3 regions of the Pseudoalteromonas sp. SR43-3 genome follow, and region 2 is predicted to be linked to each of the others. Evidence: predicted binding sites of a transcription regulator. Region 2 holds the regulator's gene; each other region holds the start of a gene.
The links. The regulator sigma-54, encoded in region 2, starts transcription at its own class of promoters, with help from an activator protein. The targets are predictions, from matches to a motif close to GTTGGCACGNNNNTNGNNT.

Region 1: H5088_RS16075 (diacylglycerol kinase family protein) is a predicted target of sigma-54. The motif match lies at 5,087-5,105, and genes of this name have one in related genera.
Region 3: H5088_RS09230 (flagellar basal body rod protein FlgF) is a predicted target of sigma-54. The motif match lies at 8,798-8,816, and genes of this name have one in related genera.

Annotation. Positions count from the first base shown of each region.
Region 1 is NZ_JACJEC010000017.1:52,750-63,626, forward strand. It holds gene H5088_RS16055 (PA3496 family putative envelope integrity protein) at 1-177, opposite strand, end outside; gene H5088_RS16060 (YggN family protein) at 564-1,358, shown strand; gene H5088_RS16065 (PLP-dependent aminotransferase family protein) at 1,435-2,877, opposite strand; gene H5088_RS16070 (DMT family transporter) at 2,981-3,910, shown strand; gene H5088_RS16075 (diacylglycerol kinase family protein) at 3,948-4,817, opposite strand; gene H5088_RS16080 (hypothetical protein) at 5,143-5,283, shown strand; tRNA gene H5088_RS16085 (tRNA-Ser) at 5,502-5,592, shown strand; tRNA gene H5088_RS16090 (tRNA-Ser) at 5,645-5,737, shown strand; gene H5088_RS16095 (RNA-binding protein) at 6,045-6,533, shown strand; gene H5088_RS16100 (aminotransferase class V-fold PLP-dependent enzyme) at 6,517-7,641, opposite strand; gene H5088_RS16105 (monodechloroaminopyrrolnitrin synthase PrnB family protein) at 7,643-8,812, opposite strand; gene H5088_RS16110 (Lrp/AsnC family transcriptional regulator) at 8,949-9,404, shown strand; gene H5088_RS16115 (ATP-binding protein) at 9,477-10,877, shown strand, end outside.
Region 2 is NZ_JACJEC010000003.1:246,445-257,321, forward strand. It holds gene H5088_RS05585 (YgiQ family radical SAM protein) at 1-1,259, shown strand, start outside; gene H5088_RS05590 (protein disulfide oxidoreductase) at 1,419-1,826, opposite strand; gene mgtE (magnesium transporter) at 2,029-3,387, opposite strand; gene H5088_RS05600 (HPr family phosphocarrier protein) at 3,519-3,791, opposite strand; gene rapZ (RNase adapter RapZ) at 3,834-4,679, opposite strand; gene ptsN (PTS IIA-like nitrogen regulatory protein PtsN) at 4,698-5,150, opposite strand; gene hpf (ribosome hibernation promoting factor) at 5,155-5,442, opposite strand; gene H5088_RS05620 (RNA polymerase factor sigma-54) at 5,469-6,968, opposite strand; gene lptB (LPS export ABC transporter ATP-binding protein) at 7,038-7,763, opposite strand; gene lptA (lipopolysaccharide transport periplasmic protein LptA) at 7,760-8,305, opposite strand; gene lptC (LPS export ABC transporter periplasmic protein LptC) at 8,295-8,849, opposite strand; gene kdsC (3-deoxy-manno-octulosonate-8-phosphatase KdsC) at 8,846-9,397, opposite strand; gene H5088_RS05645 (KpsF/GutQ family sugar-phosphate isomerase) at 9,398-10,369, opposite strand; gene H5088_RS05650 (calcium/sodium antiporter) at 10,373-10,877, opposite strand, start outside.
Region 3 is NZ_JACJEC010000005.1:255,498-266,374, reverse strand. It holds partial or broken gene H5088_RS09280 (Ig-like domain-containing protein) at 1-1,939, shown strand, start outside; gene flgN (flagellar protein FlgN) at 2,118-2,549, opposite strand; gene flgM (flagellar biosynthesis anti-sigma factor FlgM) at 2,542-2,862, opposite strand; gene flgA (flagellar basal body P-ring formation chaperone FlgA) at 2,939-3,646, opposite strand; gene H5088_RS09260 (chemotaxis protein CheV) at 3,787-4,719, shown strand; gene H5088_RS09255 (protein-glutamate O-methyltransferase CheR) at 4,740-5,570, shown strand; gene flgB (flagellar basal body rod protein FlgB) at 5,716-6,123, shown strand; gene flgC (flagellar basal body rod protein FlgC) at 6,129-6,560, shown strand; gene H5088_RS09240 (flagellar hook assembly protein FlgD) at 6,574-7,254, shown strand; gene flgE (flagellar hook protein FlgE) at 7,313-8,695, shown strand; gene H5088_RS09230 (flagellar basal body rod protein FlgF) at 8,853-9,596, shown strand; gene flgG (flagellar basal-body rod protein FlgG) at 9,618-10,406, shown strand; gene flgH (flagellar basal body L-ring protein FlgH) at 10,423-10,877, shown strand, end outside.

The DNA of each region.
Region 1 (10,877 bases), on a different contig from region 2:
GTAATCGCTTAAATCGTCTTCGCCTAGATTTTTACGCAAGCGTTTTTGCTCAAGGTAGTCTTCCAACTTCTTTTTAACCTTTTGCTTGTTCTTATCGTGTTGATTACGGCCGAGCATTTCGTACTCGTCTTCAACAAAATCGTCATCTAGCGCATCGTAACTAAATGTCTTACCCACAACCCACTCCATAAAGTGTTTGAGACCAACCAAGGATTTTATTATCGCAATAGTCGGTAAAATTAAAATGTTTAACGTCAAAATGCTGTGCAAATTAACATCAAAATAAAGCCACGTGACTACTGTAAATAGTCTTCATGTCAGTAATGTGAATAAATAGCGCTAAATTTGAATTGAGGAAAGTGAGAGTTTTTTATCGTATCGATAAATAAAATTTATTAATTTTTATTAGTTAGCCAATTTGACTAAAAAATAGTTATTTATTAATTGATTTCATTTACTAAAAAACAAACAAAAACAGTTAACCACATGTTTTATATTAAAAAATAAAACTGGCATCAAACTTGTTATTAATTAATCGTCATCAACAAAAGTAGAGAACAAACATGAAAAAATTACTATTAGTTAGCGCATTAATTTGTTCACCAGCCGCTATGGCTCATAACGATAACGATTCTGCAATTTCATTTAGTAATGATGAATGTAACGTCGAATTTAAAAATGATGTGCGCATTAAGCCAAACGAATTGGAAATTTTTACCGCCAACAATAAAACCATGCAGTTTAATAGCCATGGTGACTTAACCGTAAATGGCGAACTTGTAGCGCTGAATAATTCGCAGCGCGACGCGCTAACCAAGTACTCTGATAGCTTACGCACTCAATTACCTGAAGTAGCTAATATAGCGCTTGAGGGGGTTAAAATTGCCGGAGTAGCATTAGAAGAAGTAGGCAATGCATTTAATATTGACGGTCTTGATAATATGTCTGAGCTTATGGATGACATTAAAATCGAAGTAGAAAACACATTTTACCAGCAAGGTACATTTGTGATGGGCCAACAAAGTTTTAATCAATTTGGCGAAAACTTTGAACAACAATTTGAGCAGCAGATAGAAACAGCGGTTGAATCAGCAGTAATGCAATCAATGGGCAGTATTTTAGTAGCTTTAGGTTCTGAGTTACTTGGTTCAGGCGGTGATATGGATGCCTTTGAACAACGTATGGAAAATATGGGTGCACAAATAGAAGAAAAAGTAGAGCTACATGCAAGCGCACTAGAAGAACGTGCCAACTCTTTATGTGGAAACTTTGCTGATATTGCAAAACAAGAAGAGCAATTAGTAATGCAAGTGCCTGAGCTTGAAGGTTACCAGTTATTTAGCTTTAAACAAAATTAGTACAGCAAATGTTATTTAACATCCCTTTGGCAGCACTTAAGTTTACTTAAATGCTGCTTTTTTGTATTTCGTTGACTTATTTTTTAGCTAATAAAGTAAGCTTACCCAATGTAACTATTGCTTGCTCAATTTGCGCGTTCCATTGCACACCATAACTTAATCTTACGCAGCTTTTATATTTATTAGAGGCCGAAAAAACAAGCCCAGGGGTAATACTAATACCAACCTCAAGCGCAAGTAAAAACAATGTTTGGCTATCGTACTCGCCTCCTAAATCTAGCCACATAACGCAGCCTCCTTTTGGATCGCTTATTCGTGTATTTTTTGGCATAGCTTGTTGTAAGCACCATCGCATACGCTCTTTGTTATCGCGCAGGCGTTGCCTAAGTACTTTTAAATTTCGGTCGTACTCACCACTGACAATAAACTCAGATAACGTCCATTGGTTTATTAACGAAGCAGAGCAACTTAGTGCTCTTTTATATCGCCTTGCTTGCGTTGCAAATTTACCCGCAACTAACCAACCTACACGATAGCTCGGCGCTGCCGTTTTAGAAAAAGATGAGCAACTAATCACTAATCCTTTTTTAGAGTACGCTAAAGCAGGTGTGCCTCGTTTTGCCGTAAAATATAAATCGCCATATACGTCATCTTCAATAAGCACTACGTCATGACTTTCAAGTAGCTCCACCAGCTGCTGTCTATTTGTATCAGGCATAAAGCTGCCCACAGGGTTACTAATTGCAGTCGAGAATAAACACGCTTTTATATCATGCTCATTTAAAGCGCGTTCCAAATCACTTAACCAAATACCATTATCTGGGCACAGTGGTATTTCGAGCGCTTTAAGCCCTAGGCTTTCTATTAACTCGATAATCCCGTGATAACAAGGCGTCTCAATGGCAACTACATCGCCTGGCTTTGTTACACACTTAAGTGCAATAGCCATGGCTTCTTGTGCACCATTGGTGATCACAAGCTCGTCCATATTTATACCAATACCAAAATCTAAATAGCGATGCACTAATTGCTTTTTCAGCGGCACAAACCCATCTGTTGGTCCATAGTTAATAGCTTTACTGCCCGCAATTGTCATTACACGACGCATGTTTCTGGCGAGTGCTTTATCGGTAGGTGCAGCAGCAATTGGGTTAGCGATACCAAAAGGAACTACGTTAGCTTGATGAATCGCACTGTATACCTGCTCTATTAAGGCTTGTTTATTTACCACAACAGGTTCGCGACTTAATTTAACTCGCTTAGGTAAATTATGCGCCATGCTAACGACTTTTAAAAAATACCCTGATTTTTCACGTGCCTCTACTAACCCCTGATCTTCAAGTACTTGATAAGCTTGCTTCACTGTCGGAATACTAATGTTTAAGTTATCTGCCATTTTACGCAGTGATGGAAGTTTTTCGCCAGGAAGTAAAACCTGCTGGGCGCTCATATCTCTGATCAACTGAATAACTTGCTGATATAGAAACTCATGCCCCTGGCTATTTTTTTGTCTTATCATCACGCATCCAAATCTGTATAGGTTACATTTTTACTTTTCTGTATATGGTAAGTATACAGACAGGTCTTAAAATAGCCATTCAATCGGGCTTTGGAGAGTAACCATGAAAAGTGCAGCGCTATACATTACAACCGTTTTAATTTGGGGTTCTACTTGGTTAGCCATCGAATTTCAGCTAGGTGATATTGCGGTAGAGCTATCGTTATTTTATCGCTTTGCTATTGCAGCACTTTTAATGTGGTTATATGTAGCGTACAAAAAACCGGATATGCGCTTTTCATTAATCGATCATGGCTTTTTTGCTTTGTTGGCTATTTGTAATTTTGCCTTAAATTACTTAATGCTTTACTGGGCACAAAATTACTTAACCTCCGCTATGACCTCTATCGCCTTTTCACTATTGCTGGTTATGAACATAGTTAACACTCGACTATTTTTTGGTAAACCTATCTCAAAACGAATTTATACCGGTGCCGCACTCGCTGTATTAGGTATTACGTGTCTGTTTTGGCCACAGTTACAGCAGTTCGACTTAAGTAACGGTGCATTGGTCGGGTTACTACTTGCCCTTGGTGGCACCTTTGTGGCTTCATTGGGCAACATGATAAGCGTTCGTAATTCTCGTAAGCAAATTGGCGTATTGCAGGGCAATGCATGGGGCATGTTATATAGTGCTATAGGCTTAGCTTTATATGTATTAATGAACGATGTGCAATTTAGTTTAAACGCCCCAACTAGCTACTGGTTATCATTACTTTATTTATCAATATTTGGCACAGTAATCGCTTTTGGTTGTTACTTTGCACTACTAAAAAATATAGGCCCTGAAAAAGCCAGCTACGTTATTGTTTTATTCCCATTAGTGGCAGTAACACTGAGTAGCTTTTTTGAAGGCTTTGAATGGCACGCAAATACCTTTGCAGGGTTTAGTTTAGTGCTATTAGGTAACGCCATTGTGCTTACCCCAACAAAACGAATTAACGCCTTTTTAGCTAATAGAGCAATAGCTAAAAGTGGCTCCGTCCCCAGTTAGACGCGTTATTAACGCAACTAACGCAAAAGCGCCTACTTTACTGAAGGCGCTTTTTTATTGGCATATGAAAAAGTAAGGCCTGTCCATACACACTAACAACTGCAGGAGTTTTACCTATCAGCTCACCATCTGCTTCAATCAATAGCCCTTCAGTATTTATGGAAGCTGTATTTAAGCGACTATAGGTAAGGTTTTTTATATACTCATGACGCTTAAAAAATAACTTAATAAAGCTTATTACATTATAAAAAAGCCCACCCGATCGCATTTGATAACACTCAAGCTGACCATCAATTAAATCTGCTTTTGGCGCTATTTTTAGCCCGCCACCAAAGTACTTATGATTAGCAAATACAGTAATTAAATTTTGATACTGCCGAGCATCGTTATTAAACGTACCTTGTAACTGCTGAGCTTGATAATAAAATAGCTCTTTAATGCTCGTCCAACTGTAATCAAAAGATGAAAAATTAGCTTTATCATTAATAGTTTTAATCACATGAGCATCAAATCCTACCCCTGCAATATTAATAAAATAGCGGCTATTAATTTTTCCTATATCAATTGCTGTCGGTGTATTAAATAATGCCTTTCGCCAATCATCTTCTTTGCAATTAAACCCTCTGGAGAAATCGTTACCTGTACCGCAAGGTAATAATGCTAACGAACAACTGCTCCCTATTAGCGCATTGACCGCCAAGTTCAATGTACCATCGCCACCTAGTGCAACTACTTTGGGAAATTTACTCAGTAACAACCTTATTTGAGCGCAGTCATCGTCAAAGCTTCCCGTTGTAGTAAATATACAATAAGAAAAGCTGCGTTTTTTACAGATATTTTTAAGCCATGCCAATGATTTTTGGCTCTGTTTTTTGATACTTGGTTTAATAATTATAAGTAGTGACAAGCTTTTGTTTCCAGCAATGTATTTTAGAGTGAGATAACAAACGTTTAATTAAATTTTTTTAATCTGAATAAATAATCAAAAAACATTGTATAAAATGCATAAAAATAAATTAAAAAACCAAAAACCCCAACATCAAAGGGGTTAAAACCAACCGTCATATAAATAGCTATGCAAAAACAGTAATGCAACTTACTGAATCGCATATTAATAAAATCAATTCAGATTAGTTTAACTAATCCCTCAGGCTCAATTTTTATCGTTGTATTTTTAATCAAACAACGTGCAAAATGCACGCGATTTCAACAGATACAACCGGAGCAAAATAATGAAACCAATTAATACATTAAATCAAACAGCAGCAGCGCAAGTAGCCGTTAAACCAACTAACCGTAAAGCAAGAATGTTAGCTAAACTTAACACGATTGGTAAAAGACTAGCACTTAGCGGTGCAGCTCAATATAAATAATCACCCAACCATGATTATTTTTCGGTGCAGCGAACACTCAACCACTAAATGAAGTCACTTATTTAGCTCCCATTGTTTGCTGCAACCTATTTATTTTATTAAAAATTGCCTTAATTTCCCCTTATTTACAAAAAAAACCTCATTTACGTATATTTTTTAGGCAAACAGTCATTTTGCTATTTACACAGCGGTATCACCTAAGTATTATTCTGCGTCACGGAGAGATGGCAGAGTGGTCGAATGCACCGGTCTTGAAAACCGGCATGGGTTTATAGCCCATCTAGGGTTCAAATCCCTATCTCTCCACCATATTTTAATTGGTGGCTTTCTTTACTTCCATCAATACAAACGGTTATGCGTTGGAGAGGTGTCCGAGTGGCCGAAGGAGCTCCCCTGCTAAGGGAGTATAGAGTTTGTAGCTCTATCGAGGGTTCGAATCCCTCCCTCTCCACCATACTTAATTTAAACCACTTGATTGTGGTTTTTTTGTGCCTAAAATTTAACACCGATACTAAATTGGGAGGGTGAGAACCCTCGACAGGGTTCGACAAAATGTCTGGAACATTTTGGGCCGCTGCAAGCGTCGCGCAGCGATTGATTACATGGATGTAAGCAAGTCTATCCCTCCCTCTGGACCATACGTAATTTAAACCACTTGATTGTGGTTTTTTGTGCCTAAAATTTATAAAAACTAAACAAATTGTGCCTAGTAATAACTTAGGGCATTATTAACACAACTTTAGCCACTTTTAGGTTTAGCTATGATCCGGTTCATATTGCTATCATTTTGCGCGGCAGCACCATTTTTTACCTTGGCACAAAGTACAACAGTGTATAAGTGTGTAATTAAGGGCGTTCCTACTTTTAGCCAAACGCCTTGCGCTAAAGATGCACAAGTTATTACTCTAAAAGATATAAATGTAATTGAAGCATATAAAAGCTCTACGCCCGGTAAAGGTATCACCGATACCTCTGTTGATGACTACTTAGAAGTTCAGCAAATAGAGCGTGAAATAAAGCGCCTTGAGCTATCTATTGAACAAAGCCAAAAAGAATACGCAGCTAAAAAACAACAAATAGATTATATGACCCAAGATAAGGCCAATCGTTTAGGCGCTTCGTCTATTGCTGATGCTATCGCAACTAAAACAAATTCATTAAAACAAGCCTACGACGCATCAATTAGTCAAACGCAGCAAAAAATAGAGTCATTAAAGCAAAGAAAGCAGCAGCTTAGCCAAAACCCTTAAGCGCTCGTTTTACTATAGAAATAAATTGCGCAACGTCTCCTTGAGTATTATAAATATGTGGCGATACTCGTATTCCAAATTTGCGAGCATCTACACTAACTTTCGCTTTATTAAGCTCTGTAAGTACATGGTCTTGTTGCTTGTTAAAAAACAAAATAGCAGTCCCGCTGCATTTATCACCACTCATAGGTGATACAACATATTCGCTTAGTTGCTCATGAATAAGCGTAAGCATCGCTAAGTTATGCACCCTTACCTTGTGAGCTGTTAGCTCTGCAAAGTAGGTAATACTATTTGCGGCAATAATATAAGGCGCTACAGAAGGGGTGCCACCCCAAAACTTGAGCGCACTGGCGTTATATTCAAAGTGGTTAATATCGAACTCAAATGGATTTTGATGCGAAAACCAACCCACATCTTTAGGCTCACAATACTCTATTTGATTTTTGTTAACCCATAAATAAGCTGCACCTGGGCCACCACATAACCATTTAGCGCTCGATCCAATCATAAAGTCCGCATCGAGCACGCTTAAATCAAGCGGTATAACCCCCGCTGACTGAGCAACATCAACTATTGATAAACTATTGGTTAATTTACTTATAGCTACAATATCGTACACAGGCGCCTGTACACCTGTATTTGAATATACATGACTTATAAAAACTAAATCGATATCACAAGTTATATAACGCTGCCAAACACCCATATCAGTTAGGTTTTCATGCTCAGGTATAAATATGATTTGAGCACACGTTGGCAACGCTTTTTGCATTGCAAAACCCATACTCGGAAAATCACTTTGCGCCATAAGCACTTTACAATTTTTTTGCTGTAGCCGTGGATGCGACATAAGCAATTTTGTTAAGCCACTTGATAAATTAACCTGAGGACAAAACTGCGAACTAGGCGCATTAAATAACTTACCAAGCGCGGTAGTAAATTGCTCAACTGCGGGCAGCCATTGTTGCCAAGGTTCTTTATTTGAGCTCTCCCACGGTAAAAAGTAGTGCTGTGCTAAATATTGCTGCGTATTTTTAAGAGGACGCCCTACCGAGTGGTTTAGTAAATAACAGCCATCAGCCATACAAAAATCATTTTTAAGCATGCTATTTAACCCATTCTTTAAGTGTATTTAGATCGTCAAAACGTGTTTTTATATCGTCGCGTTTGGCACTGGCTCGCCTATCTCTTAATTTTTCGAGCGAATCAAGTAACACATTAAGCGGCGGACCACTTGCTGTTACCTTGCTCATATGCTGCTGTTGCATATTTTTTGAAGGCTGAGCAATAAACTTTTCAACCAGTTGATTATGATGACCGACTGCGGTGTCGCCATGTAATTTACACACTTGGATAAATAACGTTGCGTGGCTTTTAAACCAATCTGTATTTTTATATTGCTCTGCTTGTAAAAAGTCATCCATAAAGCTTTGCATACGCATGGCTTCTCGTAGGATTTGTTGATCCTCTGGCATCATATATAAAAACTTATCCACCAGCATTTGCGAGTAACTAGGCTCGTTTGCACTACACAGCCCTAACAGCATATCAATCACGTTAATACCTGCAAAGTCACCAGCATTTGCCCCTCTGTAAACCTCTTTACCTACACGGTACGGTTTATAATAAGGGCGAACGCAGTTAAAAAAGCGATCTGTATCGAGCTCAGAATAAAGTGCATTGTTTGACTCAATTACATCTATAAGCGCTTGTTTAGCTACTTTTAATAACTCACCACACAAGGGATGTGAAATACCTAACGGCAATATTTTTAATAATGCATCACTTGCCCGTTTGTAGGCCAAAATGCCTTGAGTGTTATAATCAAGAAACAGCTTTTCATCAGGTAAATTGGTAAATCGTTTATAAATACCGTTAAGTGCTTTGTTATGAGTAGTTAAGTGGGCGGTAGCAAAACGAGGGGTTACGCCAATAGATGCGCCTATATGCATAGCAAGCGCTGAGGCTTCTATTAGCGGTGAAGTGGTTTCTCTGCTTGGCTCAGTAATTTCATGGCGCCTACACGCTGCCATAAATAATCCTACGTTACCGAGTAAGTCAAAAGCGCTATCAAAGCCTTGATCTGTGTTTCCCTCGGCTAATAAATTGCTAATTAATACGTTGCCTTCTTTTTCTAATTGTTGCTTTAAGGCCTCGCCTACCCCTTCTACATTTGCTTTATCGGTTTGCTGCCAATAAAGCTGCTCTAATTCACTATTTAAAGTGACAAACTCAGTTCGTATCCAGTGATCGAAAATAGCGGTATGTGTGTTCATTGTTGTGCTCTATTATTTTTATAGTTAAATGCTAACAGAGTTCAATGAGGGTAAAACGCCAAAAAAATTAGTAAAAACTGCAATACTTAGCAATAATCACTACAAATATAAAAATAATTAATAAAAGCCGACAACTATGTTAGATAAAAAAGATCAGCAATTACTCATTGCACTGCAAAGCCAAGCTCGTATGTCGGTTTCAGATTTGGCCAGCAGTATTAACCTATCGGATACGCCTTGTTTAAGGCGTATAAAAAAGTTAGAGCAAGAAAACATTATTACCGGCTACCACGCCGCCATAAATCCTAAAGCACTTAACCTTAATGTGTTGGTATATGCGTTTGTACGATTAAGCCAAAACTCGGTAAGTGCTGCAGAGCAATTTGAGCAACATGTAGAAAAGTTATCACATGTATTAGAGTGTTGTGTAATATCAGGCAGCTATGATTATTTATTAAAAATCATTGCACATGATCTTGAGAGCTACGAAACGTTTGTGAAACATCAACTAGGTGGCTTAAGTTGTATCGCAAATATAGAATCAACAGTTGTGTTAAAGCAGTCATTTAGCAAAAAACAGTTACCTTTATAAAAATAACCAAAATAACTTACTGTTAGCTATACTGATATTTCAAAACGACAATAATAATTGCTTGGACCTTATGTGAAAAATTTTAACTCTAAAAATCATTCCATTATTTTTTACATCATGTTTGCCTTGGCATATTTTTTAGTCGGCATAGCACTCACTAAACTTGCTTTTAACTCGCAAATAATTCCAATTTGGTTACCTGCCGGCATAGCTTTAGTTGGCTGTTATATTTGGTGGTGGCGCTTTATCCCGCCTCTATTTGTAGCTGCAATTGCATTTAATCTAAATATTTTTGATAGTTCAGCTCATGAGTTAGTCCTGGTCGGTAACTCATTTAACGAGGCTATGTATATCGCCTTTGGTGTTGTTATACAGGCAATGGTCGGCGCAGCTCTTTTAAAGTATTGGCTTGGGCACCCGCTGCGCTTTAAAAAGCGCAAAAATATAATTTACTTTATCCTTGTCATAGCAATATTGGTCAGCTTAATTTCGGCTAACTTTGGCATATTTGCCTTAAGCCAATTCAACTCGGTTTACAGTGTTGATAATCATTGGAAGAATGTTACTTACTGGTGGCTTGGTGATACATTAGGAGTATTAATTGCGACTCCGCTTTTACTTTCTTTATTACCACAAAAGTCTAATCAGCATAATATATCGGCGTTTCCGACAATTGCAGTATGCTCTATTTTATTTTTATCAGTCGCGGTAACAACGCAGTTATACGATCAAGAAAATCGTATAAACACTATTAAAATTGCTGAACGTGAAGTCCATGTTATAGAAAACAGCCTTTATAGATATACAAATCGTAGTATTATTGCAGTGCAGAGCCTAGCAAGTCAGGTACAGTCATCTCCCATGCTAAGCCAGCAAGATTTTTATTCTTATGCTAGCCAGTTACTAACTCAGCACGCATTTATTAACGCCTTATCGTGGAACGCAAAAATACCTCAAGATCAACGCGACGTCTTTGCCCAAGAAATATCAAACATTTATCATTTAGATATTGATGTAGTTGGCGAACCTCTTGAAAGTAGCGATCCCCTTGTGATAGTAAAATACATAGCTCCTTTTAATGGTAATCAAAAAGCTATTGGCTTTAATGTATTTTCAAACCCTGATCGAAAAAGCTCTCTGCTTAACCCCGCTATAAAGTACATGCCAGTAGGAACTAAAATAATTCAGTTAGTGCAAACCAAACAACCTAAACCAGCCTATTTATTATTTGCCCCTGTGTACTCCCAGCATAGTGATGAAAAAACAATTAAAGGCTATGCCACTGGTGTATTTTTAGTGCGTAGTATTATTGAGCAGGCAATTTCTAAAGAACAGTCTGATATGTTTTCGATTGGTATATACGAAGATACAAACACTCCGCCGTTTTATAGTAATTACTCTCAAAATGTTCAGCAAGCTAAAGGCAGCCGCTTAATGTCGTTTGATGTGGACTTTGCAGGGCAAAAATGGATT
Region 2 (10,877 bases):
CTTTATACGCCCATGCCTCGCGAATTTTACATCAAGAAACAAACCCTGGTTGTGCAAGAGCGCTTTACCAACGACATGGCGATCGCTCTATTTGGGTAAACCCGCCAGCATATCCATTAGAAACACATGAGATGGATGCTGTATTTGGTTTGCCGTATCAGCGTATTCCTCACCCAAGTTATGGTGATGCTAAAATACCTGCTTACGATATGATTAAAACGTCAGTTAATATTATGCGTGGCTGTTTTGGTGGTTGTTCGTTTTGCTCAATTACAGAGCATGAAGGGCGCATTATTCAAAGTCGTTCGCAAGAATCTATTATTGAAGAAATTGAACAAATTAGAGATAAAGTTCCCGGCTTTACTGGTGTTATTTCTGATTTAGGTGGCCCAACGGCGAATATGTATAAGCTGCGCTGTACTAGTAAAAAGGCCGAGAGTACCTGTAGACGCTTATCATGTGTGTATCCAGATATTTGTAAACACATGGATACAGATCATACGCCAACAATAGATTTGTATAAAAAAGCACGTGAAGTTAAGGGTATTAAAAAGGTATTGATTGCTTCAGGTGTACGTTACGATTTAGCTGTACGCGACCCGCGTTACGTTAAAGAATTAGTAACCCACCATGTAGGCGGTTACTTAAAAATAGCGCCAGAGCATACAGAGGATGGTCCATTATCAAAAATGATGAAACCAGGTATGGGAGCGTACGATCAATTTAAAGAACTGTTTGATAAGTACTCTAAAGAAGCCGGTAAAAAGCAGTATTTAATTCCTTACTTTATATCTGCTCACCCAGGTACAAAAGATGAAGACATGGTAAACATGGCTTTATGGCTTAAATCAAACGACTTTAAGCTTGATCAGGTACAAAATTTTTACCCATCACCTATGGCTAATGCGACAACTATTTACCATACAGAGATGAACTCTTTACGTAATATAAAAAACAACTCAGAAGTTGTTCCTGTACCTAAAGGCGCACGCCAACGTAGATTACATAAAGCTATTTTACGCTACCACGATGCAGCTGGTTGGCCAATGATACGTGAAGCTCTACGTAAAATGGGTAAAGCTAATTTAATTGGTAAAGGGCCTAACTGTTTAGTGCCAGAAGAAGGGCGCGATGAAAAAGCAGGTAAAGGTGGTAAAAAAAGTGGGCGTCCGGCACTAACGCGACATACTGGTTTTAGCCAATTTAAAAAGGCAAACACTAAGCCAAAAGTAGGCGGTAATCGTCAAAGTACACGTTAGTAATTTTATTTGCTAATAGATAAGGCTAATTGCGGTACGCGCTTTTTCATACGCAAATAAAGTAAGCCTTGCTCTTTATTATCTATATTATTGTAGGTGATAAAGAGTGAGGTTTTAGAGCCCCTCTCTTTAGATATCCTGTGCTAAGTTTAGCTTTTTTTAAAGCATTGATGATAACCACAAACGCAATTTAAGTGACCATAACGGCTGAATGCCCGTGAGTCCTTGCGTCATTTTATTATCTTTTAAGATTATATAAGATGGCGTGACTTGTCCCTGCCAATCGGAAAATATCTCCCCGTGTTGATCGTTAACAGTACTGAAGCTGTAGCCTTGCTCATTTAAATAATCATGCAGCTCTTGATCAGAGCCTGATTTTATTGCGATGCTCACGACGGGGTATTTATTCTCGTTTGCGAGTTCGTTTATGGCAGGGGAGGTAATACTACAAATAGGACACCAAGTTCCCCAAAAATACACAAGCGTGGGTTTATCTTGGCTCATTGCTGCTAAATCAATGTTTTGCCCTTCATAGTCGATTAATTGTAATTGAGGATTTGCTGGCATGACAGGTTGCCGCCACCAATTGACGGCGGTATAAATGACGAAAAATATAGAGCTATATACCAGTAGACTTTTTAATATGGATACGCTTTTTTGTTTTAGCGTTTTTTTAGGTATGTCATTTTTATGTTTGGTATCCGTTGCCATAGCTACTGATTTACCCTAACTATTTTTGCTGTAGTTTTTTACATTTAAAGCGTTTAATTTATATCAGCAACCATGTAGCAGTACCTAAAAAGGCGAATATACCAACAATATCAGTCACTGTGGTTAGCACCACACTCCCTGCAAGAGCAGGGTCTATATTCATTCTTTTAAGAATTATTGGAATACTTGCACCAGCAACACCTGCCACCACTAAGTTCATAAACATAGCGAAGGCGAGTACGCCACCAAGCATAAAGTCCCACTGCCATAGCGCAATAACACCCGCAATTAATAGTGACCACAAAATACCGTTTAGCGCGCCAATGGCCAGTTCTTTCATCATCAAGAAACGTTGGTTTGTTTGGTTTATATGACCTACTGCAATACCACGGATAACAAGCGTTAATGATTGGCTACCAGCAACACCACCCATAGAAGGGACAATACCGTTAAGCACAGCCAAAATAGGGAGCACATCTAAAGTGCCTTCAAAAAAGCTAGCTACAAAAGCAGCTGCAAGTGCGGTTAGTAAGTTAACTCCTAGCCAAACTGAGCGTTTTTTAGAGCTTTTTAGTACTGGCGCGAATGTATCCTCTTCATCATCAAGACCGGCTAGGCTTAATAAGCTATGCTCGGCATCTTCTCGGATTACATCAACGATGTCATCGATAGTTACACGACCGAGGAGTTGGTCGTTATCGTCCACCACTGGGGCCGATATCCAATTATGACGCTCAAATAATTGCGCTACTTCACTTTCATCCATTGAGATTGGGATAGACTCACAATCTTCATCCATTAAATCGCGGACAATTTTTTCTGGCGGATTAGTTAATAATGTACTCAGCGATAAAGCGCCTATAAAGCAGTTATGTTTATCAACAACATATAAATCATCTGTACCCTCTGGTAACTCACCACGCAGTCTAATATAACGAAGTACAACATCGAGTGTTACATCAGGGCGAATGGTCACCGTATCGGTGTTCATTAGCGCACCTGCTGAACGCTCTTGATATGACAGTGCTTGCGTGGCACGTTCACGGTCTTGAATGTCCATCGCGCTAACAACGTCTTTATAGACGGTATCTGGCAGGCTACGTAATACTTCACCTAAGTCATCGTGGCCCATGTCTTCAGTTGCGGCGGCAATGTGCTTAGGTTCCATTTGGGCAATAATGCCTAAACGAACATCTTCAGATAATTCTTCAAGAACATCACCCTGCACATCAGGATCGACCAATTGCCAAAGCAGTCGGCGAATTTTATGCGGTGATGATTCTAATAATAATGCGGTATCACAAGGAGCCGTTTTTGCGAGCATGCGCCTAACTTGAACAAATTGACCACTATTGAGTGACTTCGTCACCTGCTTTAGTTGCTGTAGTGGATAATCTTGTTCAAAAGCTTCTGGCATTGGCGTCCTTTATAAATTGTTATATTACTTTATGGGGGGAGGTGAGTTAACTGGCGTTACTAACCTATTTATTTTATATATCTGTTTTAATTGAAGCACTAGTAATGCGAATATTGTTTTTATAAAACAGATTATTCTTGTTCATTAAAGCGTTGTGCTATTAATTCTCCAACAGCGTGTAAAGCTTGCTCAGAATCAGGGCCTTTACAAACAACTTTAACTTCTTTTCCTTGGCTACTTTCAAGTAACATTAATGCAAGTACGCTATCGCCTGCTGCTTCTTTGTCATCTTGGAATAATGTGATTGTAGCATCAAATTGTACTGCTAATTGCGCAAGCACAGTAGCTGCTCTGGCGTGTAAGCCTAATTTGTTTTTTATTAAAAAGGTATCTTCACAATGCATAACTTACTCTACCTAAGCTGAACAGGTGATTATTCAGCTATATTATTTTTCTTGTTCGCGATGGCGAATTTTTACATTGGGATGTGTCATTGCAAAACTTTCACCGATAGTTTGCGCTAAATACACAGAGCGATGTTGCCCGCCTGTACACCCAATAGCAATGGTTAAATAACTGCGGTTATTTCGTTCTAAATGCGGTAACCACGTTTGTACAAATGTTTGAATTTGCCATGTGAATTTTTGCACTATGCTGTGATTAGCTAAATAGTCTTTAACCGGTTGATCTAATCCATTTAAAGGCTTTAACTCTGGTTCCCAGTGTGGATTTGGTAAAAAGCGTGCATCAAATACGTAGTCTGCTTCTTTTGGTATACCGTGTTTAAAACCAAACGATTCAAATGTGACAATCAGTTGCTTATCTTTTTTACCTAAAATCTTTTCACGAATAGATTCAGCGAGTTGATGAACACTTAAATCAGTCGTATCTATCATAAAGTCGGCGCGAGTGGTTAATACATCAAGTAATTCTTTTTCATTTTTGATGGCTAAATCAAGCGGCAACGAGTCTATTGATAGTGGGTGTAATCTGCGTGTTTCAGAAAAGCGTTTGATCAATGTCTGATCGTCGCTATCTAAATAAAATAACGTAGGGTTTGCAAAGCCTGGTAAGTATTCAAGAATATCGTTAAATTCATCTTGTTCTTTAGGGATGTTGCGCACGTCTATGCTAACAGCAATTTTATCGTAGCTATCAGACACACTGCGAACTAATGAAGGTAGTAGGTTTACTGGAATATTATCAACGCAATAATAACCTAAATCTTCTACAACGCGCAAAGCAACCGACTTTCCAGAACCAGAACGGCCGCTTATGATAATTAACTCCATTTAACACCCTTTATAAAACTATGATTGATCGACAATAACTTGGTAAAGCTCAGTATCAGATTTTGCACTGCGTAACTGTTTACAAAAATCTTTGTTGTTTAGTTTATCAGCAATGGTTGCTAGAGTCTTTAAGTGCTGCTGGTTATCGCCATCTGGTACGATGAGTGCGACAAAAATATCAACAGGGCGATTATCGATTGCATCAAAGTTTATTGGAGTTTCGCTAACGAGCACTAAAGCCAAAGGCTCTTCTGCACCGCTCATTCTTCCATGAGGAATAGCAATGCCACGTCCTATACCTGTACTACCTAATTTCTCTCTGCTCATTAAAGCATTAAGAATATCTTGTTGCGGTAAATACGGAAGTTTGTCGTGAGCAAGTTCGCTAATGAACTCTAAAATTCTTTTTTTGCTATTAAAAAGGACCGCAGCTTTGCTGCAGTCCTGGCATATAAGTGAACTTAATTTCATCATATTAGTGTCGAGCAAGCTTCTCTTTGTGTTTGATTACTTGGCGATCGAGCTTGTCGATCAATGAGTCAATAGCGGCATACATATCTTGATGTTCTGTAGAGGCAAATAGCTCAGCACCGCTTACGTGTATTGTGGCTTCTGCTTTTTGATTTAATTTTTCTACATCGAGAATGACATGAACATTATTAATATGATCAGAGTGTCTTTCAAGCTTCGCAAATTTAGTATTAATATAGTCTCTTAGTGAATCGGTTAATTCTACGTGACGACCAGTTAAGTTTAGTTGCATAAGCATTACCCTCTTAGTTTAGCGTCTTAAATCAGACTTTTACGCTGATTTGACGGTGGAATAGCAAGAGATTCGCGGTATTTTGCGATTGTACGTCTCGCTACTTTAATTCCTTGCTCAGCCAATATATCCGCTATTTTGCTATCACTCAATGGTTTTGCTGAGTTTTCTGCTGCGATTAATTTTCGGATAAGCGCACGTATTGCTGTAGATGAACATTCACCACCGTTTTCAGTACTTACATGGCTTGAGAAAAAATATTTAAGCTCAAATATACCACGGGGTGTATGCATGTACTTTTGAGTAGTTACGCGAGAAATTGTCGATTCGTGCATTTCTACCATTTCAGCAACATCATTTAAAACCATTGGTTTCATGGCTTCAGGGCCATGTTCAAAAAAGCCTTGTTGTTGCTTAACAATACAATTAGTAACTTTTAATAGCGTGTCGTTTCTACTTTCTAAGCTTTTAATAAACCATTTAGCTTCTTGTAAATGTGAGCGAATAAACTGGCTGTCGCCACTTGATTTTACAGTGCGAGACATTGCTGCGTATTGGCTATTAACACGAATTTTAGGCATGCTATCTGGGTTTAATTCGACAACCCAGCGGCCTTTAATTTTTTTAACTGACACATCAGGAATAACATACTCAGATTCTTCCCTTACAATAGTATCTGCAGGTTTTGGGTTGAGAGTATGTATTAGTGTCATTACTTCTTTAAGCTCTTCTTCTTTGAGCTTAGTTTTTTTCATTAATGTACGATAGTCGCGAGCTGCTAATAGATCAATATGCTCGGTTAAAATCATTTTCGTTTCATTAATATAAGGTGTTTCTTTATCAAATTGATTAAGCTGAATACACAAACACTCTTGTAAACTACGTGCAGCAATACCAACAGGATCAAACAGTTGGATGCGTTTTAATACCGCTTCAATTTCATCAAGTTCGACTTCGTTATCATCTTCGTTTTCTTGATTAAAGCTTTCTAAAATCTCTTCGCAGCTTAGTGTTAAAATACCTGAATCATCGACAGCTTCTACAATAGCAATAGCAATAGCTTCGTCTGTAGGGCTAAATGGCGTTAGTTGTAATTGCCACATTAAATACTCATGGAGCGTTTCAGTAGAGGCGCCTTGGTATATTGATTCGTCTTCAGGCATTGGACCTGATGAGGCTGCAGGAGCGGCACTCATGTACTCATCCCAACTGACATCCATAGCCATGTCGTCACTTAGCGTGTCTTTTGCAAGTGCTTCACCAGTATCTTGTTCGTATTCGCTCGGAGCATCATCAGCAGATGCGCTAACAGTTATGTCATCGGTATCAGCTTTTTGCTCGTTTTTACCAGCAGCGTCTTCGGAATAGTCTGCCTCTTCAACCTCTAATAGTGGATTACTGTCGAGAGCTTCTTGTATTTCTTGCTGGAGATCCAATGTACTGAGTTGCAACAAACGAATAGCTTGTTGCAACTGTGGAGTCATTGTAAGTTGCTGGCCCATGCGCAGCTGTAGTGATTGCCTCATGTATCTCTAACAATCCTTTTATGTTGTTATAATTAATACTAGCAGATGCTTAAAGACATGGCGTAAATGTTACAGCCTAAATTGCTCGCCTAAGTAAACATCGCGTACTGTTTTATCATTTAATACGTGTTCTGGAGTACCTGATGCAATCAGCTCCCCATGAGAAACAATGTAGGCTTTTTCACAAACATCAAGGGTCTCTCTTACGTTATGGTCGGTAATTAATACACCAATCCCACGATTTTTAAGATGTTCTATTATTTTCTTTATATCTAATACCGAAATAGGGTCAACACCGGCAAACGGTTCATCCAGTAATATAAATTTAGGATCTGCTGCCAGCGCTCGTGCTATTTCTACACGACGACGTTCTCCCCCCGATAATGCCATACCTTGGCTATCACGAATGTGTTGTATGCTAAATTCATCTAATAAGTTATTGAGCGTGTCTTCTCTGGCTTGTTTATTTAGTTCTTTGCGCGTTTCTAAAATGGCCATTAAGTTTTGATAAACAGTCAGCTTTCTAAAAATCGATGACTCTTGTGGTAAGTAGCCTATGCCTAATCTAGCACGACTATGCATAGGTAAAAGAGTAATATCGTTATCATCAATAGATATTTTCCCTTTGTCGCTAGGAACAAGCCCTACAATCATATAAAAAGTCGTTGTTTTACCAGCACCGTTAGGGCCAAGTAAGCCAACTATACTGCCAGCTTGTACTTCAAGGCCGACGTTTTTTACAACTTCACGACCTTTATAGCTTTTTGCCAATAGTTCTGCTTTTAATGTGCTCATGGTTGACCTTTATCGCCTTTTTTACTTTTTTTAGTTTCGATCGGTACTAAAATTGTGTGAACACGGTCAGTTGAGTTTTCATCTTTTTCGGCACTGATGAGCTGCTGCTCTATGTCGTAGGTAATGCTTTTAGCATTTATTTTTTGTCCGGCTTGCGATACTTGTGCATTACCAACAAGCGTTAAAAAACGCTTAGATACATCATAACGTACTTCGTCAGCACTGGCGCTCATAGTCGTGCCGTCTGATTGCTTTTCTTCAAAGTGCGCAGGGCTACCTGTGGCAATTAATAATTGTTTATTATCACCAAGTTCATCACGTTTGTGTACTTCGAGGCGATCGGCTGTAATGCGGCGATTACCGTGAATAATCTCAACGTTTTTCTCAAAAATACCCACATTAGCTTTCAATTGACCTTCTTGCTTGTCGGCACTTATTGAAATTTGATTGGCAGCAGGTTGCGTGTTTTGCTCTGCAGCACTACTATTAAACGCTAGTATAAGTGTAGGAATTATAAGTGATTTTAATATTTTATTGGTCATAATATATGGTTCGCGTATGGTTAATTAGTTTTATCACTTCGGTTTTCAAGTCGGCTTCTAGGCCTTTACCGGTGATTTTTAAATTGGGTCCAGTGATAATGACGGGTTGCTCCGAACGCATTGTTAATAACTTTATATCAACCTGAATATTATCAGCATTGATTTTGTCTATCATGGCGTTATCGGTTAAGTTTTTGGCAACCACATTACCTTCTAAAATTAATTGTTTGTCTTCGTATAATGTTGCTTCGTCTGCATTTATTTGCCACGTTTGCTTTTCGTTATATAAAGTAAAAATGGGTTTTTCAAAAAACGTGAAACCTAATTGCTGATATAGTTCCATTTTAGCCGCAGTGACTTTGTGGCTAATTTTACCTTGCTCATCATAGGCTGTCTGTTTGAGCTCAATAGCTATGTAATCAGGCTTGGCAATAACTTCAGGCTCAGTCTGAGGCAAAATATTTGGTTGTGTAAAATAAGGGTACCAAAGCCAAACCATACAGCTAATGAATAAAACGCTTAATATTATGCGCGCTGCATTCATGAACTAGTGCCTTGTGTAGTCAACGCTTTACCATTTTCAAGCATGAGCAAATCGGTGAGTTCTCTCACAGCGCCAAAACCACCAGGCATTTGCGTTACATAATGTGACAAACGCTTAATAAGAGGGTGGGCATCATTTACTGCAACGGCAAAGCCTACTAACTCCATAACAGGCATGTCAGGGCCATCATCACCGATATAAGCAATTTGTTCATCGCTAAGGTTGAGTTTGTCTTTTAATTCTTGATAGGCAATGAGCTTATTTTCTTGGCCTTGATAAATATGCTGTACGGTTAAGCTACTCATACGTTGTTGCACTATTTGTGAATGACGACCAGTAATTACAGCTACTTCAAAGCCACTGTTTATAAGCGCTTTAATGCCAAAACCATCTTTTGTATTAAATGCTTTTAGCTCTTCACCTTGATTACCAAGATAAATACGGCCATCAGAAAATACACCATCAATATCGCATATAAGTAGCTTTACTTTTTTAGCGCGTGCTTTTGCATCATCGCTCAGCGGTTGATAGAGTTCTTCAAATTGCATTTATAACACTCCTGCTTTTAATAGGTCTTGCATATTTAATGCGCCAATAGGTTGGTTTTTCTCATTGACGACGATTAGGCCATTTATACGTTTGTGTTCCATAATATTAAGCGCTTCAGCAGCTAAAATATCTTGTGTAGCCGTAGTACATGACTTAGTCATAACAACATCTATTTGTGTTGTATGAATATCAATTCTTTGTTCTAAAATGCGACGTAAGTCACCATCGGTAAATAACCCTACGAGTTGCTGATTTTCATCAACAATGGCTGTCATACCTAATCCTTTAGCTGACATTTCTATTAGAGCATCTTTAACTGTTTGTGAAACATCAATAATAGGTGTATTTGCGCCGCTGTGCATAACATCTTTTAAAGTAAGTAATAAGCGCTTGCCTAAACTACCACCTGGGTGAGATAGCGCGAAGTCATCAGCTGTAAAGCCGCGAGCTTCTAATAATGCAACTGCCATGGCATCGCCCATCGCAAGCGTTGCAGTGGTACTTGATGTAGGGGCTAGACCCAATGAACAAGCTTCTTTTTCTACTTTAATGCACACATGTACATTAGCAAGGGTTGCCATTGTTGATTGTGTATTGCCAGTCATCGCTATCATTTTGGCACCAAGTCGTTTTAAAACCGGAATGATATTTAAAACTTCGCTGGTTTCCCCTGAATTAGAAATAAGCATAACCACGTCATTTTTAGTGATCATACCTAAATCACCATGACTTGCTTCACCAGGGTGAACAAAAAACGCAGGGCTGCCAGTGCTTGCAAGGGTTGCCGCTATTTTATTGCCAATATGGCCTGATTTTCCCATGCCAATGACAATAATACGGCCTTCACAGTCGTACATTAATTGGCACGCGTTATGAAAATTTTCATCTACATATTGTGCAATATCACTAAGTGCTTGGCGCTCAACATCTAAAACGCGAAGGCCTTGTTCAATAAAGTTTAGCGTTGCCATCATTTACCCTACTTGACTAAAAATATACCCTTGGTAACCCAAAAACGCTATTAGCAATAAGCCGCCTTCTACCCTATTGATACGCTGGGTGCCTCTAAAGTTCAATGACATAATAATAAGAGCAAGTGTTGCACCAATCATAATTAATATATCTCGGCTTACTAACGATGGATCAATTGCTGAAGGATTAATAATACCTGCTAGAGGTAATACAGCTAAAATATTAAATATGTTTGAGCCAACAATATTACCTAGTGCTAAATCATCTTCATTTTTAAGTACACCTGCAACCGAGGCGGCAAGTTCAGGCAAGCTAGTACCAATGGCAATAATTGTTAAACCAATGACTAAGTCGCTTAAGCCGAAGTATTTAGCAATATCAACAGCTGAGCCGATTAAAAAATGAGAACTAACCGGCAGGAGTATCATGCCAACAATTAACCAAAATACCGCTTTTTTAGTAGGTACATCGTTTGGTACATCGTCGCAGGCTTCTGAGACAAATGGG
Region 3 (10,877 bases), on a different contig from region 2:
GTCTGCCATTGCTCCTTTATTACCTGAAGGAGAAATTACAGTTGAGGCCATAAGTACCGATAGCGCTGGTAATACAACCACTGTAAATCAAATAGGTACTGTCAGTACAACCCTGCCAAGTTTGTTGATAAACCCAATAATTGATACAAGCGATACAACCCCTACTATTAGTGGTACTACCGATGTAATAAACGGTAATGTAGAAGTCGTTATTACTGACAGTGACGGTACCGCTACCACTTATAATACAACGGCTATAGCAGGTATGTGGACTCTAATACCTACAACACCATTAGCTGAAGGCGCCTTTACTGTAAGTGCTACAGTTGAAGACTTAGGGCTTTCAAGCTCTACAAGTCTTGGTGGAATAATTGATTTAACACCACCAACAGTTGAAGTTGATCAATTATCTGTAACCAATAACCCACTACCGACTATAACAGGTATAAGTGATGCACCAGCAGGTACAAATGTGAGTGTTGTTATTACTGATGATAATAACGATTCACAAACTATTACCGCTCAAGTTGCAGGCAATGGCACATGGTCAGTCACAGCTACCACCGCGCTTAGTGAAGGTAGTTTTAGCGCTACTGCGACAGTGAGTGATGCTGCGGGTAACTCATCAAGCGATACAATGGTGTCAAGCACAGACTACACTGCACCAACTATAGTGATAGACCCAATTACAGTAGGGCAAGATACAACGCCTACTGTTACGGGGTCAGTAACCGGAAGTTTTGCAGGTGCACCGGTTATAGTTACATTTACCGATTCTGCAGGCGCCACTCACAATGTTGAAACAACCGTTGGGCCTGATGGAACTTGGAGTGTGACCTCTGCAGAAGTACTTTCTGAGGGTAACTACAGCGTAGATGTAAGCATTGCTGATGGTGCAGGTAATACCGGTACGCAATCATCAAGTAGCGCAATTGACTCAGGTATTACAATTGACTCAGGGTTAGTACTAACAGCAGAGCAAACACCTCTTGTTACGGGGACTGCCGCTCCAGGTGAGTCTGTAACTGTTACTTTTAGTGGTCCAACTGAAAGTATTGTATTAATAAAAACTGTTAATGCATCGGGTGTATGGAGTGCTACAGCTAATACTGACTTAGCTGATGGTGAGTACACAGTAACAGCTGTAGCAACTGATACATCAGGTAATACAACTTCAAGCGGTAGTATATCTGGATTGGTTATTGATACCACGCCAATAGGTTTCGAGGTTACTGATTTTAGTTCAGCATTAGGTCTTTTACTCCCATCAGTTGAAGGAACAACAGAACCAGATACTGAAGTGTATATTATTGGCTCTTCATTATTGGGTGTTAATTTACTCGGTCTAGATTTAGATGTACTAGATAATGCAGGAAGTTTTACTTCTGATAGCAATGGAAATTGGGGAGGCTTTCTAAATTTACTCAATCTAAACATAGGTGGAGGAGAGCAATTCTACTTTGTAACTGTAGATGAAGTTGGAAACTACTTAATCAAAAATACTGACAACGCAATAGAAGGTACGGGAAATATTTACGATAATGGAGCAAGCGCTGCTTCTGGCGATACAATCCCTGCATCATTTAGTGAAGAATCTTCATTAGGCGATACAACCCCTAATGAGGTTTCAAGCAGCAACGTATTAAGCACTGAAACGATTGATTTAGGTAACTTGAGTGGTCTATCAACACCTGAGCAAACGGTGCAAATGAGTTCGGCAGAACCACTTAATATTAATGACGTAATCATTGATGAAGATGCAGAGCAGCTTATAGCGCTAAATACACTGGTTGAGGATGAAGGCTCTGCAATTGCTTATACTCCAGCTCAAAGTGGAGGAAGCATTGATGCAGCAGCACCTGCGGTTGATGTACAAAATCAATCGGAAGAGATGATTAAACACTTAATTGAAAGTAGCAATAATCAAACGGATATTTAATATCAATAAAGCCCTCTTAATTATTTTTTAAGGGGGCTTACATTATTAAGCAAATTGATATTATTTGACTTGGTCATAATAAATCCTAAATGTGTAAACACATTTCAGGACGAGACAAGGACATTAAAAAAGCCTTATTGATAAATCAATAAGGCTTTTTTAATGTCAAATTTTGGGCTTACGCTTTTAAATTACGAACCAGTTTACTCTCGGTATTTACAGATTTACCGGCTTGGTCGTAGGTCATTGACGTTGGTGCGCCAATTAATATCTCTTTTAATTGTTTAACACTAAGTTGCGCTTGACGGGCAGCATGAGCATTAACATTATTTTGTTTTTGGCATTGCGCAAGTTGAGTTTTAACTTGGCTTATTAGCTCAGATATTTCAGGATTTTGTGTATCGTTACTGGCAATTAGCTTACTTAGCTCTTTATCTAGAGTGCTTAGCTTAGTTAAAAAAGACATTTTTTGTTGGGCAATTTCTTTTAAACCAGCACCACGTCGTGAGGCAATAGCAGTAAGCTCATCGTTTAATAGCGTGTGTAAAGAGTCTAAACAACTTACTTGTTGGTTTAGCTTTACGCTAATTAAACTATTATGATCAGCCATACACGTTAAACTCAAAATCAGCTAAGTTTTTAGCAAGCTTTTCACTGTCCACTTGGTATTTACCTTCAGTTATTGCTTTTTTTAGCTCAGCAACTTTATCGCTGTCAAAGCCAGGCGATTGCTGTGCTTTATCTTGAAGCGTTTTTAATTGCTGCGCTTGCGGCGTTAAACTTACAGAATCACTTGCAGCTTTAGGCGAAGGGGCCTGAGCAGCTTGTGTATTTGCGTTATCTTTTTTTAAATCAACTTGTTGCTGCTTTGCATTTGTTAACGCATTAGCTTGTTGATTACTGCCATTAACTTGATTAACCATAATAATAAACCCGTATATTACCCAACTTATGCCATGTTATCGGCATATACGTAGGATACTTTAGTATAAATCTAAATTAAATATTCACCTGAACAGACTCTACACCATCTACTCGCGCATTTAAAACTTTACCTGATTTTTTGTTTTTTATTTGTATCTGTTCGCCCAAAGTACCGTCTTCTAAAGCAATACCTGTGGTTTTAATTCTAAGGCCCCTCAGGTTTGCGTAAATATTAACAGAGTCACCTTTACACACCATGCAAATTTGGTTTAGTAATACTGGCATACCACTTCTAATATTTCGTTTACTTCTACTACCTATTAGCATTGTGGGATCATCTAAGTACTGAATTCGTACAAAGTGAGTTGGTTTCATTTCAATACTTAAATGCGATTTAGTTATTACTTCACCACGAGTTAAATTAGCAGTGGCAACAACAACTGGAGCCATTTCAACAACTCTTACATGAACGTATTGAGCCCACGTTTGCACATCATTGCACTTGGCTTGTAAGGTTACTTGGCGGTTAAATGGTGGCTCATCGGATGTTGATAATTCAAGCTCTGTATTACAGACACGATCAGGAATGCGACTGTCTAAAGGCAGAGCACTTAATTGAGTATTAGTATTTTGTAATGTACCAATTTGCTTAGCTATGTAAGCAACGGCCATGTCTTGTAATAAATCTTTACTAAACACTTTAGCTTGCAAAGGGAATACAAAGCACAAGCTAGTAACAAAATAAAAAACACTGTATCTTCTGACTTTTTTTAACAAACTCATAATGTTTCGACTATGCTTATGGTTTCAAACAGGGTATAAATATTTTGCGTCAAAAAGTAGACGCACCCGCGATGTTATGTAGCTTTATAAATAGAAAGCAATTATCGTTCCGTATTATTTGTTTTCTTTAGGAGATTTGAATGGCAGGCATTTTAGACTCAGTAAACCAACGCACACAGTTGGTTGGGCAGAACCGCCTAGAATTACTTTTATTTAAGCTCAGAGGGCGTCAGCGTTTTGGTATTAATGTATTTAAAGTGAGAGAAGTGCTGCAATGCCCTCCACTAACAAGCATGCCAAAATCTAATCCGTATATTCGTGGTGTTGCACATATTCGTGGTCAAACCATTTCGGTTATTGATTTATCAATGGCTGTAGGTGGGCGCCCAATCGACAACATTAAAGACAGCTTTATAATCATTGCTGAATACAATCGCTCTGTGCAAGGGTTTTTAGTGGGCGGAGTTGAACGTATTGTAAATATGAATTGGGAAAAAATAATGCCACCGCCATCAGGCGCCGGACGTTATTCATATTTAACAGCAGTGACCGAAATCGAAAATGAATTAGTCGAGATTCTCGATGTAGAAAAAATTCTCAACGAAATTTGTCCAGTAAACACAGAAGTAAGTGCTGAAGTTGCACAAAGTGGCGATATTCAAAGAGATTTAGGCGAACGTATCGTATTTATTGCAGATGACTCTGCTGTTGCCCGTAATCAAGTTAAACGAGCCTTAGAGCCGCTAGGTGTTCAAACAGAGCTTGCTAAAAATGGTAAGGAAGCTTTAATTAGGCTTAAAGAAATAGCAGAGCTTGATTGTAAAAATGATATTACAGAGCGAGTAGCATTACTTATCTCAGACGTTGAAATGCCTGAAATGGACGGCTATACCTTAACAGCTGAAATAAAAGCAGATCCCAAACTTGCACCTTTGCATGTTATTTTGCATACCTCTTTGAGTGGTGTTTTTAACCAAGCGATGATTGAAAAAGTAGGGGCAGATGACTTTATTGCTAAATTTAACCCAGATGAATTAGCAACAGCGGTTAAAAAGTGGGTTCATTGTGATTAACAAAAATAGGTGCTACTAACTTGAATAATAAAGATTTGCAGCAAAGTGAATACGACCAGTTTCGTTCGTTTTTAGAGCAGCAATGCGGCATTGTTTTAGGTGAAAATAAACAGTATTTAGTTAAAAGCCGACTTGCTCCGTTAATGACTCGATTTAATGTGGGATCTTTATCGGAATTGGTTAGTAAAACTCTCGGGCCTCACGAGCGGCAATTAAGAGCCGCTGTGGTTGATGCAATGACCACCAACGAAACTTTGTGGTTTAGAGATCAATACCCATTTGAGTTGCTCCAAAACAAGCTTTTCCCTGAATTTAAAGATTTAAGAAGACCTTTAAAAATTTGGTCTGCTGCCAGTTCGTCAGGCCAAGAACCTTATTCAATAGCTATGTCGGTTGCTGAATTTAGTGCTAAGCAACCAGGTGTGCTTCGTATGGGGGCACAAATTATTGGTACCGACATATCTAATACCATGCTTGATATGTGTAAAAATGCAGAGTATGACGCGCTGGCACTTGCCAGAGGGTTATCTGCAGAGCGTCGTAAAAAGTTTTTTAAAGACAGCGGCAACGGTATGGCACAAGTAAACGATACAATAAAAAAACAAGTTAGTTTTAGGCATTTAAATCTGCTTGATTCTTACGCGTTAATGGGCAAGTTTGATATTATTTTTTGCCGAAATGTACTAATTTATTTTGCACCTGAAATAAAAGCTAAAATTATTAACCAGTTTGCACAAGCGTTAAATCCAAACGGTTACCTATTTTTAGGCGCGTCAGAGTCCCTAACTGGCCTAAGTACTGAGTTTGATATGGTTAGGTGCAACCCTGGTATTATTTACCAAAAGAAGTAATTAAGCTAACTTCTTTCCCTAAAACGACGCACCTAGCGTCGTTTTTCTATTTAGATACATAGCCTTATAAAAATATCGCACGCCCTAATATTAATGGCTTATTTTTTGCTTTATTAATGGGTAAGTCAATTTTTTGGAGAAGGTTATGGCTATCAGTTTTGATAAAGCATTAGGTGTGCATCCGCAAGCCATGTTGATCCGTTCACAGCGAGCAGAATTAATTGCAACTAATATAGCTAACGCTGATACGCCTGGCTATAAAGCAAAAGATATTGATTTTGCCTCTGCATTAAAAGCGGCAAGGTCAACTCAACAAAGCGGCAATACTATGGTAAGAACTAATGATAAACACATTGGTGGAGGCACTCATAGTATGGGCAGTTCAGAATCATTTCGTATGCCAAATCAATCAGATACAGGTGATGGTAACTCGGTTGATATACAGGTGGAACGAAACTTGTATACACAGAATGCTATGGAGTATCAGGCCAGCTTGCAGTTCTTAAGCGGCAAATTTAAAGGCCTGAATAAAGCTCTCGGTAGTCAAGGATAAAAATTATGAGTTTATATAATGTTTTCGATATTGCAGGTTCGGGTATGAGCGCACAAAACGTTCGCTTAAATACGACAGCTAGTAATATTTCTAATGCTAATACCATTAGTTCATCTCAAGACAAAACGTACCGGGCGCGCCAACCTGTATTTGCGGCTGAGCTAACAAAGGCTTCAGCATCAGTAAGTAACCAGCATGGCTCCGCAGTTGGTGTTAAAGTTTTGGGCATTGTTGAAAGCGATGCGCCATTGCAAATTGAATATAACCCAAACCATCCAAGTGCGGATGAAAATGGCTATATCTATAAACCCAACGTTAATGTTGTAGAGGAGATGGCAAATATGATTTCTGCCTCTCGTTCTTACCAAACAAACGTGCAAGTTGCTGATGCAGCTAAGCAAATGCTAAGTAAAACACTGTTGCTAGGGCAGCGGTAACCGAGGGTAGGTTATGAGTAACGATATTAGTACATCTTCATCCTATTTAGACTCTTTGCGTTGGCAAGAATCGCAAGTAGCGACCAGCGACAATGAGAGTGATGCGTTAACGCAAGAAGACTTTTTTTCTTTGTTAACTCAGCAATTATCGTATCAAGATCCCAGTAACCCTGCGGATAACGATCAAATGATTGCGCAAATGACTAGCTTTACGATGGCGCAAGGTATCAGTGATTTGAATTCAAATTTTGATACGTTGGCTACTTCGATGACATCAAACTCAGCCCTGCAAGCTTCAACGCTTGTTGGCAAGCAGGCTTTACTAGAGTCAAATACTGTTGATTTAAATGAATCAGGTGATGCTAAAGGGTCTATCGTTGCTGAAAGTGCAGTTGAAAGCTTAACACTTAGTGTAACTGATGCTTCAGGACAGCTAGTGAGAACAATTGATATGGGTTCTCAGCCTGCGGGCGCGGTTCGCTTCGCTTGGGATGGTAATAATGAAAGCGGTGAGCGTTTACCTGAAGGGGAATACACATTATCGGCACAAGGTAGTACCAATGGCCAGTTTTCTAGCTTGCCTATTGCAACTTTCAAAAATATTGAAAGTGTAAACATTAACGGCTCAAGCGGCATCATTGTGAACACTAAAGAAGGTGCGGTTAGGTTAACCGACATTGCAGAAATCGCGTAACAAATTTAATATTTCTTGCCTGCCAGCAGGCCACAGATTAACAGGTTAGAGGTGAATTATGAGCTTCAATATTGCATTAACCGGCCTAGCTGCCGCACAAAAAGATTTAGACGTAACTGCAAATAACATTGCAAACGTTAATACAACAGGCTTTAAAGAGTCGCGCGCTGAGTTTGCCGATGTTTACGCTTCATCAGTATTTAGCTCTGGTAAGACTAAAAATGGTGATGGTGTACAAGCGACAATGGTTGCACAACAGTTTCATCAAGGCTCACTACAATTTACAAATAACTCACTTGATTTAGCAATCACTGGTGAAGGTTATTTTGCGATGACAGACGATTTATCTTCGCAAGATTTAACATATACACGTGCAGGTGCATTTAAGTTAAACCAAGATAATTTCATAGTTGATGCTAAAGGTAATTTTTTACAAGGTTTCCCCGTTGACGAAGCAACAGGTAATACAACGTCAGTAAGCTTAAGTACTTCATCGGCCTTGCAAATACCTGACTCTTCAGGTTCACCACGCGCAACAACAAGTGTGTATAGCTCATTTAATTTAGATTCGCGAGTTGAGTCCCCAACGCTCCCATTTAATCCAGATGAAAGTGCTACTTACAATAGCTCTACATCTACTACAGTTTATGACTCACTAGGTGAGCCACATGTTTTACAGTTGTTTTTTGTGAAACGTGATGACACCGCAACTGCGACTGACGCAAATAAGTGGGATGTTTATACTACCCTTGATGGTGACAGTTTTGGAGAAAATGGCGTGCTTCAAGATGGGACTACGCCTTATGTACCTTTAACAACCCTAGGCTTTGACTCGAGTGGCGTACCGTCAACAACAGGTGATCCAGTCGTAAATAATGTAGCGAATACTTTTAATCCTATTTCGATAATTGGAGGTGATGCAGCCTCCGGTACAGCAGGCCTTTCTGATTTATTAACGAATGGTGCAAGCTTTCCTGCAGATATCGAAGTTAATTGGCGTGATGAAGCAGGTACAGCGAATAAAGTCCCTACTCAATATGCTAGTAATTTTGAGGTGAAAGCGCTTGAGCAAGATGGAGCAACGGTTGGCCGTTTAGCCGGCATTGATATTGGTACTGATGGTAAAATTGTAGCGTCATACAGTAATGGTGATACATCATTTTTAGGCCAAGTCGCTATGGTACGTTTTTCAAACTCACAGGGGCTGCAGCAAGTTGGCGATACTGCGTGGAAAAAAAGCTTAACGTCGGGTGAGCCTATTGCAGGCGAGCCAGGGTCAGGTACTTTAGGATCGATCAATTCCTCTGCACTTGAGCAATCAAACACCAATTTAACCACTGAGCTTGTAGACTTAATTACTGCACAGCGTAATTACCAAGCAAACTCACGTGCGCTTGAAGTTAACTCAACTATTCAGCAAAGTATTTTGCAGATTCGATAAGCTAAACCTCATTAAATATATTAGGCTGCATTTTTGCAGCCTTTTTTATAAGTCCTCTTTGTAAGCCCTTCTAAATACCTCTCAATTTTGTGTCAAATTTAATCTGGCACCTATTTTGCATTTGTAAGTTCAGAGATTTTTTATGTGAGTCGATACTATGGACAAAATGGTCTACATTGCGGCCTCTGGCGCTAAGCAAAGCCTACAAGGGCTTGCGCTTAAAGCCAATAATTTGGCGAATGCAAATACAACAGGATTTAAAGCCGACTTTGCGCAAGCGCGTTCTATGCAAGCGTTTGGCGAAGGTTTGCCTACACGTGTATTTTCAATGCAAGAGCGTCCGGGTTCTAACATGGTATCGGGTGGCATTGTTCAAACCGGGCGAGACTTAGATATCGCAATGAGCGATAACGCATGGCTTGCTGTGCAAGATGCCTCCGGTAATGAAGCTTACACAAAAGTGGGTACGTTAAACATTACAGCTCAAGGTATGCTCGTAACCAGCCATGGTCGTCAAGTTATTGGCGAAGGGGGACCTGTTATTTTACCCGTCCCAGTCGAAAAAATAGGGTTTAGCCAAGATGGCGCTATTCAAGTTCGACCACAAGGCGCTCCTGCTAACTTTTTAGAAGAAATCGACACGCTTAGAGTGGTAGAAGCAAATAGCTCACAGCTCGAAAAAGGTAACGACGGTTTATTTAGACCAAAAGCAAATGTAACAGTAGATACCTCTGCCAATGTAAAAGTTTTAAGTGGTTCGCTTGAAATGTCGAATGTGAATCCGGTTCACGAAATGGTCGACATGATAAGCCACCAGCGCCAATTTGAATTACAAGTGAAATTAATGAAAACAGCTGAAGAAATTGACGAGCGTCAAGATCAGTTATTACGCATAGTTTAACTTTAAAGTGAGGACACGATTATGAATCCAGCATTGTGGATCAGTAAAACGGGGCTAGACGCTCAACAAACCGATATATCGGTTATCTCAAATAATTTAGCGAATGCCAGTACCGTAGGTTACAAAAAAAGCCGCGCTATATTTGAAGATTTACTTTATCAAAATATTAATCAACCAGGTGGTCGTTCATCGCAAGATACCGAAATGCCGTCGGGCTTAATGTTAGGTGCGGGTGCTAAAGTTGTAGCTAACCAAAAAGAGTTTACGCAAGGCAACATGTTGACCACCGAAAACTCACTAGATTGGATGATTTCTGGCGAAGGTTTTTTTGAAGTACTGCAACCAGATGGCAATATTGCTTACTCGCGCAATGGTCAGTTTACTACCGATGGCGATGGACGAATTGTAACATCGGGCGCTGGTTACGTTATTCAGCCAGAAATGAATGTACCTGATGACGCGCAATCAATTACGGTTTCGCAAGACGGCGAAGTATCTGTACGTGTTGCAGGCCAAGCCGATAACGTTGTAATTGGTCAGCTGACTATTAGTGACTTTATTAATCCATCGGGTCTTGAGCCAATTGGTCAAAACCTTTATACCGAAACCGCTGTAAGTGGTGCACCGGTACAAGGTAACCCGGGTGTTGAAGGGTTAGGTAGCATTATTCAAGGCTCACTTGAAACTTCAAACGTAAATGTAACCGAAGAGCTAGTAAATCTAATCGAAACTCAGCGTATTTACGAAATGAACTCAAAAGTAATTTCGGCCGTTGACGAAATGATGAGTTACATCAATCAACAGCTTTAATAGAGTAGGGGGAATTATGCGTAATATTATTTTATTTGCAGCGGGCACATTATTTTTAAGTGGCTGTATGTCTACGCAAAATAGTGAAGTAGTGCAGGACGACCCTTACTACGCACCTATGTACCCCGAGCCTATTTTAGAGCCGCTGGTAGCCACAGGTTCATTGTTTAATACTCATACATCAAACGACTTATATTCTGATAAAAAAGCGCTACGTACTGGCGATATAATTACAGTTAAATTGCAAGAGTCTACTCAAGCAACAAAAGCCGCTAAAACAGAAACAGACAAAGAAACCGACGCAAGCTTAGACCCAGTGATTGGCTTAGGTGGTCTACCTGTAAATATAGGTGGCGATAGTATTCAGTTTGGCATTGGTAGCGATTCGTCGTTTACGGGCGATTCAAAATCAAACCAGTCAAACAGCTTAGTAGGCGATATTTCGGTTAATGTAATGCGCGTTTTACCTAA